2 regions of the Stenotrophomonas sp. STEN056 genome follow, and region 2 is predicted to be linked to the other one. Evidence: riboswitches for the same ligand, from Rfam matches in the RefSeq annotation. Region 2 holds a riboswitch; the other holds the start of a gene.

Region 1 (7,785 bases), on a different contig from region 2:
CCCGTCTCGCTCGTCACGTCTTCAAGGAAGATGGCGCCGACATCGCCCACCCAATGAAACTGCGCCGGCCGCCCCTTGAGGCTGGCCAGCGTGTCGCCCGACTGCGCGTCAAGAATCTGTGTATCGCCTTGAGCGTCTGCCGCTGCCAGCAACCTCCCGTTGGAAGAAAGCGATGCATCGCCTCGCTGCGGGTCGGTCGTCTCATGCAGCACCACGCCGTTGCCGATATCGAGCAGCTGCCGTTTCCCTCTCACCTGCAACAGCGCTACCCCAGCGTGGCTTGCAAACAGTGCGCCCTGGATGGGATCGGCCGCCACGATGGTTGCAGGAGCCGCTGCAGGAATGGGTCGCAGCGGTGGCGACGCCAGCAATACGCCAATATGCTGCATGCCCAGCCAGTCGCGCAGCGCTTCGTCACTGCGCGCGAAGCACGCTTTGTCGGTCAAGGCTTCACGCACGGACGCCGCGTTTGAGAACAAGGATGCGGAGTAATCCCCTGCACATTCGGCGGCGCGCGCATCCAGTTTGGTCTTGTAGACGCGCTGCACCTCGTTGGCATCGCTTCCCAATGCCTGCATTTCGGCATCGAGTTTCTGCTTGCTTGCCAGCACCGCACTGCTCGGCGGCATGGCATCGGAAATTCGTTCCTCGTTGGACTTTCCGATGTTCCCGCACCCGCTCAAACCCATCGCGACCCACAGCACCGCCAAACCCTTTGAGACACGTTCCATGTCGTTCCCCGTTTGGACATCCCCTGGCCCGATATTGCCAGCGTCGCGATCTTAATACGGCTTCGGCTCGCCCGGGGGCCGGCCCCTGCGAGGCAGCGACCCGGCTTTGATCGCCCCCTGATCCGTACGACGTGCCAGCGCCCCGAGCGTAAGAGCAAACAGGCACCCGGCTCGACGCGCCGCGGCGGTTCGTGCATCTTGCAGGCACATTCCGCACTTGGATCTGCATGGACGCATCTTCCTCACCCGCTCGCTCCAACGCTGTACCGGCGCCGTTGCTGACGCTGGACTTCCCCGCGCTCAATCGCGCCCTTGACGCACATTCCGCCGCCATCGACGGCCCGTCGGCCGGCCCTTGGGAACGCCGCTCGCTGTACATAGGCATTGCTGGCGCCGCGCTGGGCATGCTGCTCGGCAGCACGCTTCCGGGAACGGCAGGCGTGGTTGGAGCGCTTGGCGGACTGGCAATCGAGGTCGGAGGACTGGTTACGTCATTGGTACTGCAGATCAAGCGCGATTGGCGCCACTTTCGTCACGCACGCAGCCAGCATGCCGAAGATGTTGAACGCGGCTTCATCCGCTACCAGCAGCTGGTGCAACGGGTGCGCGCCTTTCCGTTGGAACACCGACGCCAACGCCTGCACTACATCCAGGACAGGCGCACCACCATGCACGAGCGTCTTGGCCTGTTCACCGGCGGCATGGAGAAACTTGGAATACTGCCGCTCCTCGTGGCTGCGTATTTGCAGCTGAAAGACTGGCGTTGGGGTGATTGGAATGCCTTCTCCAACATCGGCCCGCTGCAAGCCACCTTCGCACTGCTCCTGTTAATTGCTTACGCGCTCTCCTGGCAACTGATTTACCTGCGTTTCCGGGTACAGGCCTACGAGGTGCTGCTCGCAGAGGCCAACCGGCAAGACACCGTCGAGCCGCAAGTTAGCCCACGCTGAGGCCAGGGTTCGCTGATCTCACACGCGGGCTACCTCACTCCACCAAATCCAGGAAGATCCGCATTCCCTCGAGCTCCGCTTCGCTTGATCTGCGGAACGCTGCATCACGCGGCGCCCGCCCTTCCACATAACCGAACTGAGAGTGCAGCTCGCCACCAACAACGCTGAGGTTGGCCCAGCCGATCACCTGGTCATGCCAGAGCAACGGCAGCGCGTAGTAGCCAAGTTTGCGTTTGGGCGCAGGCGTGTATGCCTCGAAACGATACGCCCACCCCCAGAACAACTCGAAACGCCGCCGGTCCCACACCACCGGGTCAAACGGCGTCAACAGCCGGACGGCATCATCCGGCTTCCAGCGTGCCGCGCGTGGGTTCTCATCCGCCGGCCAATACCAATCCACGCCCTCGACCCGCGCGGTGCCCAGGCGCTCACGGGCACGCTTCAGCGCTGCTGCGCGCAGCCCGGCCCATTGCGGTACGCCGCTGCGCAGGTGACCCAACAGCTGGCCGAGGCTGGCCGCCGGCAACGGGGCGTACTTGCGGATCACGATGTCGAGCAACGCATCCAGCCGTTCGTTCGCGTCTGCCTCGTCAACCGCCACCGCATCGCCATCGCGCAGCGCATAGACACGCGTTCCACCGTCCCTGCGCGCCACGCGCAGCATGCCCCGGTAGTGCATTCCATCAAGCAGCTGCGTGCTGGCGTTGGATGAGCCACCAAACCAGTTCGTGGTCTTGCCATGGGCGAAGTGCGCATCCACCTCGCGCGGATGCACCGCGCCACGCTCGGCAATGAATGCCCGTACTGCGTGCGCCTGCTTCCAGCGGGCCGGCGTCCACACCACGCGCGCCTCACGCGGGTGCATCAACGCATGGTGCTCGCGGGGCAGGAAACCGTAGTTGACGAAGAAATCCTCCTCCAACGCCAAACGCGGATAACGCTGCTCCAGCTCACCGGCCCGGTAGCCAACCACGCGATGGCGCAAGGTCAGATCCTGCGCCCGCGCCGGGGCACGAATGGGATCGGCCTGGACAAAACCCAGCTTGCCGATCGCCCGCATCAGCGTGGTCGGCTTGAACAGCGAGCGGGCGACGGCGTAGCGGCGGAGGTGGTTGAGGGTGAGGGGAGCGCTCATGGCGTCATGATGCACAAAAAGTGGGGCACGTTCGCTTGTCTACGCGTCTTTTTCGCGTACCGGATCGAAGGTTTCATCGCCAAAGACACTCGTCGGCAAAATGCCTTGATCGGCACACGTCCCATTTCCTTGCAGCATCAGAGAACTGAAGGAGCATCTGCTCCAGTGTCCCCCATACCGGCAACAATCGAATTTCGTCATGCTCCGCTCGACGCAATGACACCAGTTCATGGAAAGCATGATCTAGATCGCCGAAACCGCATTCGTAATTCCGCCAATGACGCTCATGCAAGGCAGGCAGCATGACTTGCTCGGGCACGAATTTTTCACCCCAGTCCAAACAAGCACGCAGTGCCGCATCAGCCTTGTCATCAACACCAGACAGCAACACGCTGCCGTAAGTCTTCCAATTTCCGGCATCCCGATATCGGTACTCCAGCACGGAGTAATCCACCGCTCTGGTCGTCATGATGGGCTCCACTCGCCAAGGAGCCATAAGGCTTGCCTGGCGCTGTCCCAAGGGCTGAGATAGGGGCCAAAAAACAGGATTGCCTGATATCCTTCGCCGAAAACGGGGAAGTCTGAATGGCCAAAGGCTAACTCACTGATTCCCTAATCTATAGCCATTAAGGGCAAAGCCAGAGCGTGCAACCACATGCTTCGGTCCACAGACACAAGCCCTGTACAGAAAAGTGCTCAATAGGAAGCGAGATGGCGGACGAACAGGCGGAAACCGGAAAACCGTGGACAGAGTCGGAAGTAACCGAGACCACATCTGCATACTTCCGCATGCTGCGAATGCAGGAGCTTGGCCAAAATTTCGTGAAAGCGCAGTTAGTTAGGCAACTTCAGCAGAGGATCCCTGCCCGCAACACCAAATCCATCGAGTACAAATTTCGCAACATTAGCGCAGTATTGAATACCCTCGGAGTTCAAGCTGTGGCTGGCTACAGGCCGTTGCCAAATGTCCAACACCGATTGATCGATATTGTCGCCGACATGCTCGCTTCGGACTCCCTCTTGGACGAAGCAGCAATCAGAAGCGTTGAGACGCCGGTCGAATTGTACGTTCCGCTAGATTTTTCTGACTTCGTTACACAAGTGCCGCGCCCAACCCACCATATCGGCGAGCAACAGGCGGCGTGGATCCAGAGCAAGCCGATCAAGCGAGACTACCTTGAGCGCGAATCGCGCAATCGTTCACTAGGACTTGCTGGAGAATTGCTCGTCATGGAGTACGAAGCCCGGCGCCTTTATGCCGAAGGCGCAAAGCAGTATGCCGATCAAATCGAGCATGCTTCCAATACTCAAGGTGACGGATTGGGCTATGACATTCGCTCTTTCGATACGGATGGCCGCGAGCGCTTCATTGAGGTTAAGACTACGGCTTATGGTGCCGAAACTCCTTTCTTCATAAGTCCAAATGAGATCAACTTTTCCACTGAAATGTCTGGTCAATTCCACCTCTATCGCCTTTTTTCTTTCCGCAAAAGGCCCAAGATGTTCGTCATGCCCGGGGCAGTGACTGAAAATTTCCAACTTGATCCGATTAGCTACCGTGCCACCCTGACAGGCAAGTGAAATTTCCTAGCACGACATCGAACAATCTGCCCCGCATAGCAAATCGCCTACTTCGGAGCTACGGAGAGTCCTGCGGCAACTCTAGCTCTCTCGCCGATCAAGTCTCGTGGGCTGCCATGCTCCTACCGTCGCTCCAGCTACACCTATCACGCACTAGTCTTCTCCCATGACTACCTCCCCCCACCGAGTCCAAGGCCTCAACAACGACGAGGTGCCCGCTGATTGGCCTCCCATCAGCGCGCACGAGATCGGCTGGCTGCGTGGGCGCTTCAGCGCGCTTGAGGGCACCAATTCCGTGCTCTGGCACAGCCCGCGCCCGATGTCGGCGGCGGCCATCGTGGAAGCGACGCACGGCAGCGTTTTCATCAAGCGCCATCACCACAATGTGCGCACCGCCGGCACGCTGGCGGAGGAACACCGTTTCATCGCGCATCTTGCCGATGCGGGTGTGCCGGTAGTCCAGGTGCTGCGGGATTGCACGGGCGCCACCGCCATCGCGCATGAGGGCTGGACCTACGAATTGCATGCCGTCGGCGAGGGGCTGGACCTGTACCGCGATGCGCCCTCCTGGACACCGCTCACCGATCTGGCCCAGGCACGTGAAGCCGGGCGCATGCTGGCCACGCTGCATTGCGCATCGGAAAGCTATGCCGCGCCACAACGTGATACCGAGATTCTGGTCGCGCGCGACGACCTGATCCGCGCCGATGATCCCATCGCGCTGCTGCAACGCGATTTCCCCACGCGCCCGGCCTTGATCGACTATCTGTCACAACGCCCGTGGCTGCAGGAACTCCAGCAGACCGTGCTGCCTTGGCACATGGGCCTGGCCGAGCGCCTGCGATCCGAGCCGCGCCTGTGGGCGCACAACGATTGGCATGTCTCCAACCTGCTCTGGCGCCGCGAAGGCAACACCATGCGCGTGGCCAGCGTGTTCGACTTTGGCCTGGCCTCGCCGACCAGCGCGTTGTTCGACCTGGCCACGGCCATCGAACGCAATGCCGTGGCCTGGCTGGAACTGGAACGCGGCATGGACGCCGTGCATGCAGATACCGCACTTGCATTGATCGCCGGTTACCGCGAGGTGCGGCCATTGTCCGCCGCCCAGGTGCATCTGCTGGCCGACCTGCTGCCGGTGGTGCACCTGGACTTTGCACTGTCCGAAGTGGAGTACTTCCACGGTGTAACCGGCTCTACCGCGGACGCGGACGTGGCGTATTACACGTTCCTGCTCGGCCATGCACGCTGGTTCCGCACTGCCGATGGGCAAGCGCTGCTCGCTGCCCTGCACGCCGCCGCCTGAACACGGGCGCGGGCAAATCCGTACCGTTTGTGGTCCAATACGCCCCTGAAGCGGGGGTGCCTGGTTGTTGCAGGCTGAGAGAGTCCCTTGGAACCTGACCCGGTTAGCACCGGCGTAGGGAGCTTTGAGCAGCAGGCACACCGCCTTCATGGTCGGTTGCGCGTGCGCGCCTTCGCTTCGTCTCCCCCACCGGCTGATGACGAACCGAATGAACCGCTGCTACCGAATCTCGTTGTTGACTGCTGCGCTGAGCGCGGCGTTGCCGCTGCATGCCAGCACCCTGGAAACCGAAGCTGCCGATCGCTCGCCGACCGAGCTGGCCGCCGTGCGCGTGCAGGCCAAGCAAGCAGCCGCGCACACCACCCAGTCCAACAGCTTCGGTCCCGGCGATTGGAAGAACACACCGGCTTCGATCACCGTGCTCGACCGCCAGCTGCTCGACAGCCGCCACGTGCGCACGCTGTCCGAGCTTGCGCGCAACGATGCCTCACTGGGCGACAGCTACGCGCCGGAAGGCTACTACCAGAACATCGCCATCCGCGGCTTCGCCCTGGACACCGCCACCGGCTACCGCTTCAACGGTTTGACCATCGCTGGCGAGCAGCGCCTTGCGCTGGAGAACGTGCAGCAGGTTGAAATCCTCAAGGGCGAGGCCGGCCTGGCCGCCGGCGTCATCGCCCCGGGCGGCGTCATCAACTACGTGGGCAAGCGCCCGGCCGAAGTGCGCAGCGTCAGCTTCGCCACCGATTCGGAAGGCACGCGTTATGCCGCCATGGATGTGGGCCACTGGATCACACCGCGCATCGGCGTGCGCTTCAATGCCGCATGGGACAACACCCACAGCTATGTCGATCACGCCGATGGCCGCCGCAACTTCTACTCACTGGCGACCGACTGGTTGATCGGCGAGCGCGGCAAGCTGGAAGTGGATGCCAACTACCAGACCAGCGCACAGCGCTCGGTCTCCGGCTACCAGTTGCTGGGCGCCACCGCGCTGCCGCGCAATGTGGACCGCAAGCACATGCTCGGCTACCAGGCCTGGCAGCAGCCGGTTGGCATCGACAGCACCAACATCAGCGCGCTGCATACTTTTGATTTCAACAGTGCGTGGCAGTCGCGCGTGTCGGCCAGCTACAGCCGTTCGGTCATCGACGACAACGTCGCCTTCGCCTATGGCTGCTACTACGCGGCCGAATGCGCCGACGGCAGCGTGCCGGGCAACTACTTCGCGCCCAACGGCGACTACGACATCTACGACTACCGCAGCCCCGACGATACGCGCCGCAACCAGCAACTGCGCGCCGAGCTGCGTGGCCGCTTCAACACCGGCAGCATCGAGCACCAGTTGACGGTTGGCGCAGACTACTTCGACCGCACCGTGGACAAGCGCCGCAACGTCAACGAATACGTTGGCACCGCCAACATCCACGACACGCACGTGCCGCAGTTCATGCCCTCGCCGCTGCTGCCCGGTCCGTCCGTGCGCCGTTTGGACAGCGAACAAAAGTCGCTGTTCGTGCTCGACCGCATGCACCTTGCCGAGGACTGGCAATGGCTTGCCGGTGGCCGTTTCGTGCGCCTGGACGAACGCACCTTCGACAAGCGCGGCAATCCCGAGCGCGACAGCAAGCTGTCGCGGTTCCTGCCGCAGACGGCGCTGATCTGGAGTGCCACCGACGAAATCAACCTGTACGCCAGCTACGCACAGGGCATTTCGCTTGGCCAGGAAGCCCCGTTCTGGACCACCAATGAAGGCAGCTTCCTGCCCGCCGTGCGCTCGCGCCAACTTGAGGTTGGCAGCAAGTACGCACCGTCGGACGCGCTGACGCTGAGTGCGGCGCTGTTCCGCATCAGCCAGCCGTTCCAATACGCCAAGCCGGACAACAGTGCCTACGGCTACTCCTTCGTGCAGCAGGGCCAGCAGAATCACATCGGCCTGGAACTGAGTGCGCAGGGCCGCGTCACCGAGAACCTGCAGCTGACCGCCAGCGCCAGCGCGCTGCGTGCGCGTGCACGCAACACCGGCACGCCGGCTTACGAAGGTCATCCATTGATCAACGTGCCGACCACGCGCGCCAGCCTGCA
Region 2 (7,785 bases):
CCGTTGATGCCCGTTTGCAGAAAGCTTGCTGGCCGATGATCGGGTCTGGCTGCTTTTTCCGGTTAATCAGATAGGGGGCTGCGTGGGCGGGCCTTGAAACGGGGGTTTTAGATGACGCACATGGCGGAATTGGTGGGAGCAGGGGGGGGAATCCCCGATTGCGGGTTGGCAGGGGATGCAGGCCGTGAGCGGATACGGCTGTTGGGCCCGTGCCACGGATTGCCGGCACCCTTGATCTATCGCAAGGCGTGGGCATTGCTGGGCTTTCTGGCCGTGGAGACGAACCGGCGGCATTCGCGCAGCGCCCTTGCCCGGTTGTTGTGGCCCGGGTTTGCGGAGACCAGTGCCCTGACCAATCTGCGGCAGGTACTGAGCAACCTCAACCGTTACTGCGTGCAGGTTCTGGGCCCGGGTGTGCTGCAGATCGAACGCGCAACGGTGGGCCTGATGCGTGGTGAACAGCCGGTGTTCGATATCGACCTGTTGCGGCAGGCGCCGTACGAGCCAATGGAGCTGCTGGTCGGGCAATGCAGCTTTCTCGATGGCATGGAGGACCTGGGCGGGCCGGATTTCCACAGCTGGCTGGAAACCACCCGGCGCAAACTGGATATGCAGTTGGTCGATGCGGCAAAGCAATGCTGTGATGCCTTGCTGGAGGCTCAGCGGTGGGAACCGGCAGTGGAAGTGGCGCGTGCGCTGACCCTGCGCGATCCCTGGAACGAGGCGCACACACGGCGGATGATGCGTGCCCATGCCGGTAGTGGCAGGCGTACGGCTGCGCTCGACGTCTACCGGACCTTCGAGACAATGCTGCGGGTGGAGCTGGGGTTGAACCCCGGTCAGGAAACCCTGCAGTTGCTGGCGCAGATCAGTGATGGGGCATTGCCTTGCGCAAAACCTCGGGAACCTCTGGCCGCTGCCGTGGCTTGAACGTCGAAGCGCCAGCGGACAGGTGCCGTGTGACGGGAGGGTGCCTGCATCGGCAGAAATGAAGTCCGGGCATCGGCTATCGTTCCCGGCAGTTCCCATCGGGTGCCGCCCATGCTCCGTTCCGCTACCTTCCTGCTCACACTTGCGGGCGCCTGCCTGCTCCCGGCTCATGCTGCCGATCGCGTCACCGGCCATGAATTCGCAACGCGCTCGGAGGTCATCGCGCCGCATGCCATGGCCGCCACCTCACAGCCGCTGGCCACGCAGATCGCGCTGGACGTAATGAAAGCCGGTGGTTCGGCGGTGGATGCGGCCATCGCGGCCAATGCCGCGCTGGGGTTGATGGAGCCCACGGGCAATGGCATTGGTGGCGACCTGTTCGCCATCGTCTGGGACCCGAAGACGCAGAAGCTGCACGGCTACAACGGCTCGGGCCGCTCGCCGCAGTCGCTGACGCTGGCCGAACTGCAGCGGCGCGGACTGAAGGAAATCCCCGCTACCGGGCCGCTGCCGGTGTCGGTGCCCGGTGCGGTGGACGGCTGGTTCGCGTTGCACGAACGCTTCGGCCGCAAGCCGATGGCCGACAACCTTGCGCCGGCCATTGCCTATGCGCGGCAAGGGCACCCGGTTGCCGAGGTGATTGCCTACTACTGGGATCGCTCGGTGCCGCGGTTGTCGCCACAGCCGGGTTTCAAGGAGCAGTTCACCATTGACGGCCGCGCGCCGCGAAAGGGCGAGATGTGGCGCAACCCGAATCTGGCCGACACCCTGCAGAAGATTGCCGACGGCGGGCGTGATGCGTTCTACAAGGGTGACATCGCCCGCACCATTGGTGATTTCTTCAAGGCCAATGGTGGCTACCTGAGTTACCAGGACATGGCCGCGCACCAGGGCGAATGGGTGGAGCCGGTGAGCAGCAACTACCGTGGCTACGATGTCTGGGAGCTGCCGCCCAACAGCCAGGGCATCGCCGCGCTGCAGATCCTCAACATTCTTGAAGGCTACGATTTCTCGAAGATCCCCTTCGGTTCCCCCGAGCACATCCACCTGTTCGTCGAGGCCAAGAAGCTGGCCTTTGCCGACCGCGCCCGCTTCTACGCTGACCCGGCATTTTCGCCGGCGCCGGTGCAGCGTTTGATCTCAAAGGATTACGCGGCAGAGCGTCGCGCGCTGATTTCCATGGACAAGGCCTTGAAGGAAGCCCAGCCCGGCACGCCGAAGCAACTGGAGCAGGGCGACACCATCTACATGACCGTGGCCGATGCCGACGGCATGATGGTGTCCTTGATCCAGTCCAACTACCGCGGCATGGGCAGTGGCATGGCGCCGCCGGGGCTGGGCTTCATCCTGCAGGACCGCGGTGAGATGTTCGTGCTGCAGAAAGATCACCCCAATGGTTATGCGCCGGGCAAGCGCCCCTTCCAGACCATCATTCCGGCCTTCATCACCAGGGATGGCAAGCCGTTCGCCAGCTTCGGTGTAATGGGCGGGGCGATGCAGCCGCAGGGTCATGCGCAGATCGTGATGAACCTGGTGGACTTCGGCATGAACCTGCAGGAAGCCGGCGACGCACCGCGCATCCAGCATGAGGGCTCAACCGAACCCACCGGGCCGGCGACGGCGATGCGCGATGGCGGCGAGGTCAACCTGGAGACCGGCTTTTCCTGGGAGGCCGTGCGCAGCTTGATGCGCAAGGGGCATCGGGTGACGTTTGCCGATGGCCCGTATGGCGGCTACCAGGCGATCATGCGCGACCCGCAGAGCGGCGTGTATTACGGCGCCTCGGAAAGCCGCAAGGATGGGCAGGCGGCGGGGTACTAAGTGGTAGCTGCGTAGGCTGGGATCAAATCCCAACAGCCTGACGGGATTACGAGAGCAAAAGCATCCCTCCCCAAATCTCCCCTGCGCGTTGCGCAAGGGAGGGGCAGAAGCAGACGTGCACGGAGACGGCGCAGTAACCGGCGCGCGCAAGTGAAGCAGCTGAAGCAACAGATGCAGCAGATGCAGCAGATGCACGATTTTCCCCCTCCCTTTGCCGCAGGCAAGGGGAGGGCCGGGGAGGGGTAGCCCTTACTTCTCCCGGTTTAAATCCCAACAGCGCCTACGCTACTGATCAACGCGACCCACCCGCTCAGCTTCCAGCCGCGCTTCCTCCTGCGCGGCCTGCTCGCGTTCGATCCATGCCTCGATGATGTGGCGCGTGCGCTGCGCAAGGCGGCGCTGGCGGTTGTATTCCGCATCCAGCACCCGGTACAGCGACACCATCACCAGCAGCATCAACAGGGCGAAGGGCAATGCCGCGATGGTGATCATGCCCTGCAGCGCCTCCAGCCCGCCGGCCAACAGCAGCACCGCGGCGATGAGCGCCACGGCCACGCCCCATACCAGCTTGCGTGACAGCGGCGGATCGCCGGCTTCATCGGTGGACATGCTGGCGAGCACCAGCACCGCGGAGTCGGCCGAGGTCACGAAGAAAATGGCCAGCAGCACCAGCGCCAGGATCGACAGCAACAAGGGTGCCGGCAGGCTGTCGAACATGGTGAACAACACCGTCTCGTAGCCGTTGCCCAGGGCCTGCACCAGATCGACATGGCCGAACAGCTGCGACCACAGCGCGGTGCCGCCGAATACCGAGAACCACAGGAAGCCGAGCAGGGTGGGCGCCAGCACCACGCCCACCACGAACTCACGCACGCTGCGGCCGCGTGATACCCGGGCAATGAAAGAGCCCACGAACGGCGCCCAGGCAATCCACCACGCCCAGTAGAAAATGGTCCAGTCCGCGACCCAGGTGCTGCCGCTGAACGGCGACATGCGCAGGCTCATCGTCACCAGCTGGTTGAGGTAGGAACCCAGCGTGGTGGTGAAGGTGTCAAAGATGAAGCCGGTTGGCCCCAGCACCAGGATTGCCGCCAGCAGCAATGCCGCCAGTGCAAGGTTGAAGTTGGACAGCCACTTGATGCCGCGCTCCACGCCGCTGCTGGTGGAGATCATGTAGAGCACGAACGCCACCGCGATGACGGTCATCTGCAGCGGCACGCCGGCGGTGATGCCGAACACGCGCTGCAGGCCGGCCGCGATCTGGATGGTGCCAAAGCCCAGCGTCGTTGCAACGCCGATGGCCGTGGCAACGACTGCGGCGATGTTCACCACCTTGCCGAACGCACCGCGATGATGGTGGCCGATGACCGGCTGCAGCATGTCACTGATCAAGCCGCGGCCATTGCGGTTGTACTGGAACCAGGCCATTGCCAGACCAATCAGCGCATAGATCGCCCACGGGTGCAGGCCCCAATGGAAGAACGCATAGCGCATGGATGCACGCGCGGCGTCCATGCTCTGCGGCTGCAGGCCTTCCGGCGGGGTGACCAGGTGCGATATCGGCTCGGCCGCGCCCCAGAACACCAGGCCGATGCCCATGCCGGCGGCAAACAGCATCGACAGCCAGCTGGCGCGGGAGAAATCCGGCTCGGCATCTTCACCGCCGATACGCAGGTTGCCAAAGCGGCCGAACGCCAGATACAGCAGGAAGGTCAAGGTCAGGAACACGATCAGCAGATACAGCCAACCGGCGCCGCGCACCACCTCGGCCAGCGCGGTCTGCACCACATCGTTGAAGGGACCAGGCGCGATGCCGGCAATCAATACCAGCAGTGCGACCAGCGCAATGGAAACACGAAACACCATGGAGGAGCTTCTCCGGTCAAAAGGTTGAATGAAGGGAGCGAGCCTGGAAGCGCAGAACCGCAATCTACAGAGGACGGGTTGCAGGACGGCCGGCGTGCATGTGGCCGGGCAGGAAAGGGACGGGACGCGCGCTGTTGGCTGGTCAACCCCCGTACCAGCACCACGCTGGGCAGGGATATTACTGAACGGAATGTCACGGTTCCGTTAGCAAGGCCGACGCACGGCGCCATGCCGCTGTCGTCGCTTTGTGGTTTAATGCCGCCCGAAGCGGGGGTACCGCGGCTTGAGGGCCGTGGTTGAGACATACCCTTAGAACCTGATCCGGCTCATACCGGCGTAGGGAAGCTTTGTGTGCTGCCAGTAGTGCCCATACCGGGCCAACGCTGCGCAGCGTGCGCCTTCGCTTCGTTCCGCCATGCCGCTACGCGCATGGCCCTTGCACCCCGTGTGGATTGACCAGGACGAATGCCGATGAACGCACAGCCCAGCCTGCAGCAGCAGGCCCAGCAACTATCCGAATCCGTGACGCGGCCGATTCCCGGCTCGCACAAGATTTTCGTAACGGGTTCGCGCGAGGACCTGCAGGTGCCGATGCGCGAGATCGTGCAGACGCGCACGCCCACCCTGTTTGGTGGCGAAGAAAATCCGCCGATCACCGTATACGACACCTCCGGCCCGTACACCGACCCGAACGCCAGCATCGACCTGGCCGCCGGCCTGGCACCGTTGCGCGCGCGCTGGATTGAAGAACGTGGCGACACTGAGCAACTGACGGGCTTGAGTTCGGCGTTTGGCCGCTCGCGTGAGGACAATGCCCGGCTTGATGCGGTGCGCTTCCCGGGGCGGATGCTGCCGCGGCGGGCCATTGGCGGCGCCAATGTCACGCAGATGCATTACGCGCGGCGCGGCATCGTCACTCCGGAAATGGAGTTTGTCGCCATCCGCGAGAACCAGCGCCTCGAAGCGGTGCGCGATGCCGGCCTGCTGGCGCAGCATCCGGGGCAGAGCTTCGGCGCCAACATCCAGAAGATCATCACGCCGGAATTCGTGCGCGATGAAATCGCACGCGGCCGCGCGGTGCTGCCCAACAATATCAACCACCCGGAAAGCGAGCCGATGATCATCGGCCGCAACTTCCTGACCAAGATCAACGCCAACATCGGCAACAGCGCGGTGTCCTCGGGCATTGCCGAGGAAGTGGAGAAGCTGGTGTGGTCGATCCGCTGGGGCGGTGACACGGTGATGGACCTGTCCACCGGCAAGCACATCCATGAAACCCGCGAGTGGATCATCCGCAACTCGCCGGTGCCGATTGGCACGGTGCCGATCTACCAGGCACTGGAAAAGGTGGATGGCCGCGCCGAGGAACTGACCTGGGAGATATTCCGCGACACGCTGATTGAGCAGGCCGAGCAGGGCGTGGACTACTTCACCATCCACGCCGGCGTGTTGCTGCGGCACGTGCCGCTCACCGCCAAGCGCGTGACCGGCATTGTCTCGCGTGGTGGTTCGATCATGGCCAAGTGGTGCCTGGCGCACCACAAGGAGAACTTCCTCTACACACACTTTGAAGACATCTGCGACATCATGAAGGCCTACGACGTGTCCTTCAGTCTCGGCGATGGTCTGCGTCCGGGGTGCATTGCCGATGCCAATGACGCGGCGCAGTTCGGCGAACTGGAAGCACTGGGTGAGCTGACCAAGGTCGCGTGGAAGCATGATGTGCAGACCATCATTGAAGGGCCCGGCCATGTGCCGATGCACCTGATCAAGCAGAACATGGAAAAGCAGCTGGAAGAATGCGGCGAAGCCCCGTTCTACACGCTGGGGCCGCTGACCACCGACATCGCACCGGGCTACGACCACATTACCAGCGCCATCGGCGCGGCGATGATCGGCTGGTACGGCACGGCGATGCTCTGTTACGTGACGCCAAAGGAACACCTGGGCCTGCCCAACCGCCAGGATGTGCGCGACGGCATCATGGCCTACAAGATCGCCGCGCATGCGGCGGACCTGGCCAAGGGCCACCCCGGCGCGCAGGTGCGTGACAACGCCTTGAGCAAGGCACGCTTCGAGTTCCGCTGGGAAGACCAGTTTCATCTCGGGCTGGATCCGGAGAAAGCCAAGGAATTCCACGACGAAACCCTGCCCAAGGACGCGCACAAGCTGGCGCACTTCTGTTCGATGTGCGGGCCGCACTTCTGCTCGATGAAGATCACCCAGGACGTGCGTGACTACGCAGCGGAGCAGGGCGTGGATGAAGCCGGCGCACTGGCCGCAGGCATGGCGGAGAAGTCAGCCCAGTTCCGGGAGCAGGGCGCGGAGGTCTACCGGGCCGGGTAAGGCCCGGGCATCCCGTGGGGCTGCCCTGCGCGCTTCCGCAGGAGCAGCCTGCGCAACGGGAAGCACATTACGGCCGCTGGCCGATGCCTGATTCCGGCGGCCTGCGGCTTCCCTGGCGCGGGCCGCTCACATAACCGCGGGCCTATACACGCCGGTCCCTGCACCGGCGTGGTAGCGTTTTGCCAGTCCAGACCGGGGGTATTGCCATGAAGCTTCATACCATGTTCCGTCTTGTGATCCTGGGTGCATTGCTGCTGCTGGGCGCCTGTGCCAGTACGCCGCGGGTGAGCAGCCAGGTTGATCCCAATGGTGAGTTTTCGCGTTATCGCAGTTTTGCGTTCTACACGCCGCTGGCGCTGGAGCAGAGCGGCTATACCACCATCACCAGCAATCGCATCCGCGATGCGGTGCGCACGCAGATGCTGGCGCGTGGTTATGTCCATGACGAGGCCAATCCCGACCTGTGGATCAACCTCAACGCCTACCTGCAGGACAAGACGCGCGTCACCACGATGCCGGAAGTGGACTACGACTATTACTACAGCTACCGCGCGCGCAGTTATATGGCCGTGCCGTATTGGCGTGATCGTACCGATGTGCATCAGTACACCGAAGGCACGCTCAACGTCGATGTGGTGGATGTGCGACAGAAGCGCCTGGTGTGGGAAGGCGTGGCAGTAGGGACGGTGGGTCGTGCCACGCAGGAAAAGCGCAATGCGCAGATCGATGCGGCGGTGGCGGCGATATTTGATCAATACCCGTACCGTGCGGCGGGTTCGCCGCGCTAAGCAGCGGCAGCGCATTCTGCCAATTCCGTACGCA

What was found. Region 2 has a riboswitch for thiamine pyrophosphate ahead of thiC (phosphomethylpyrimidine synthase ThiC). Riboswitches for the same ligand answer to the same signal wherever they lie in the genome.
Region 1: linked by a shared signal. The riboswitch ahead of ACVOLO_RS14970 (TonB-dependent siderophore receptor) and the one ahead of thiC (phosphomethylpyrimidine synthase ThiC) in region 2 are both predicted to bind thiamine pyrophosphate.

The regions. Positions count from the first base shown of each region.
Region 1 covers NZ_JBRRDL010000033.1:24,170-31,954, reverse strand. The annotation lists gene ACVOLO_RS15000 (hypothetical protein) at 1-731, opposite strand, end outside; gene ACVOLO_RS14995 (hypothetical protein) at 959-1,681, shown strand; gene ACVOLO_RS14990 (DNA glycosylase AlkZ-like family protein) at 1,716-2,816, opposite strand; gene ACVOLO_RS14985 (hypothetical protein) at 2,890-3,285, opposite strand; gene ACVOLO_RS14980 (protein NO VEIN domain-containing protein) at 3,528-4,397, shown strand; gene ACVOLO_RS14975 (phosphotransferase enzyme family protein) at 4,564-5,700, shown strand; TPP riboswitch at 5,743-5,838, shown strand; gene ACVOLO_RS14970 (TonB-dependent siderophore receptor) at 5,909-7,785, shown strand, end outside.
Region 2 covers NZ_JBRRDL010000012.1:58,342-66,126, forward strand. The annotation lists gene ACVOLO_RS08815 (AfsR/SARP family transcriptional regulator) at 232-930, shown strand; gene ggt (gamma-glutamyltransferase) at 1,042-2,751, shown strand; gene ACVOLO_RS08825 (BCCT family transporter) at 3,037-4,617, opposite strand; TPP riboswitch at 4,877-4,978, shown strand; gene thiC (phosphomethylpyrimidine synthase ThiC) at 5,089-6,963, shown strand; gene ACVOLO_RS08835 (DUF4136 domain-containing protein) at 7,170-7,751, shown strand.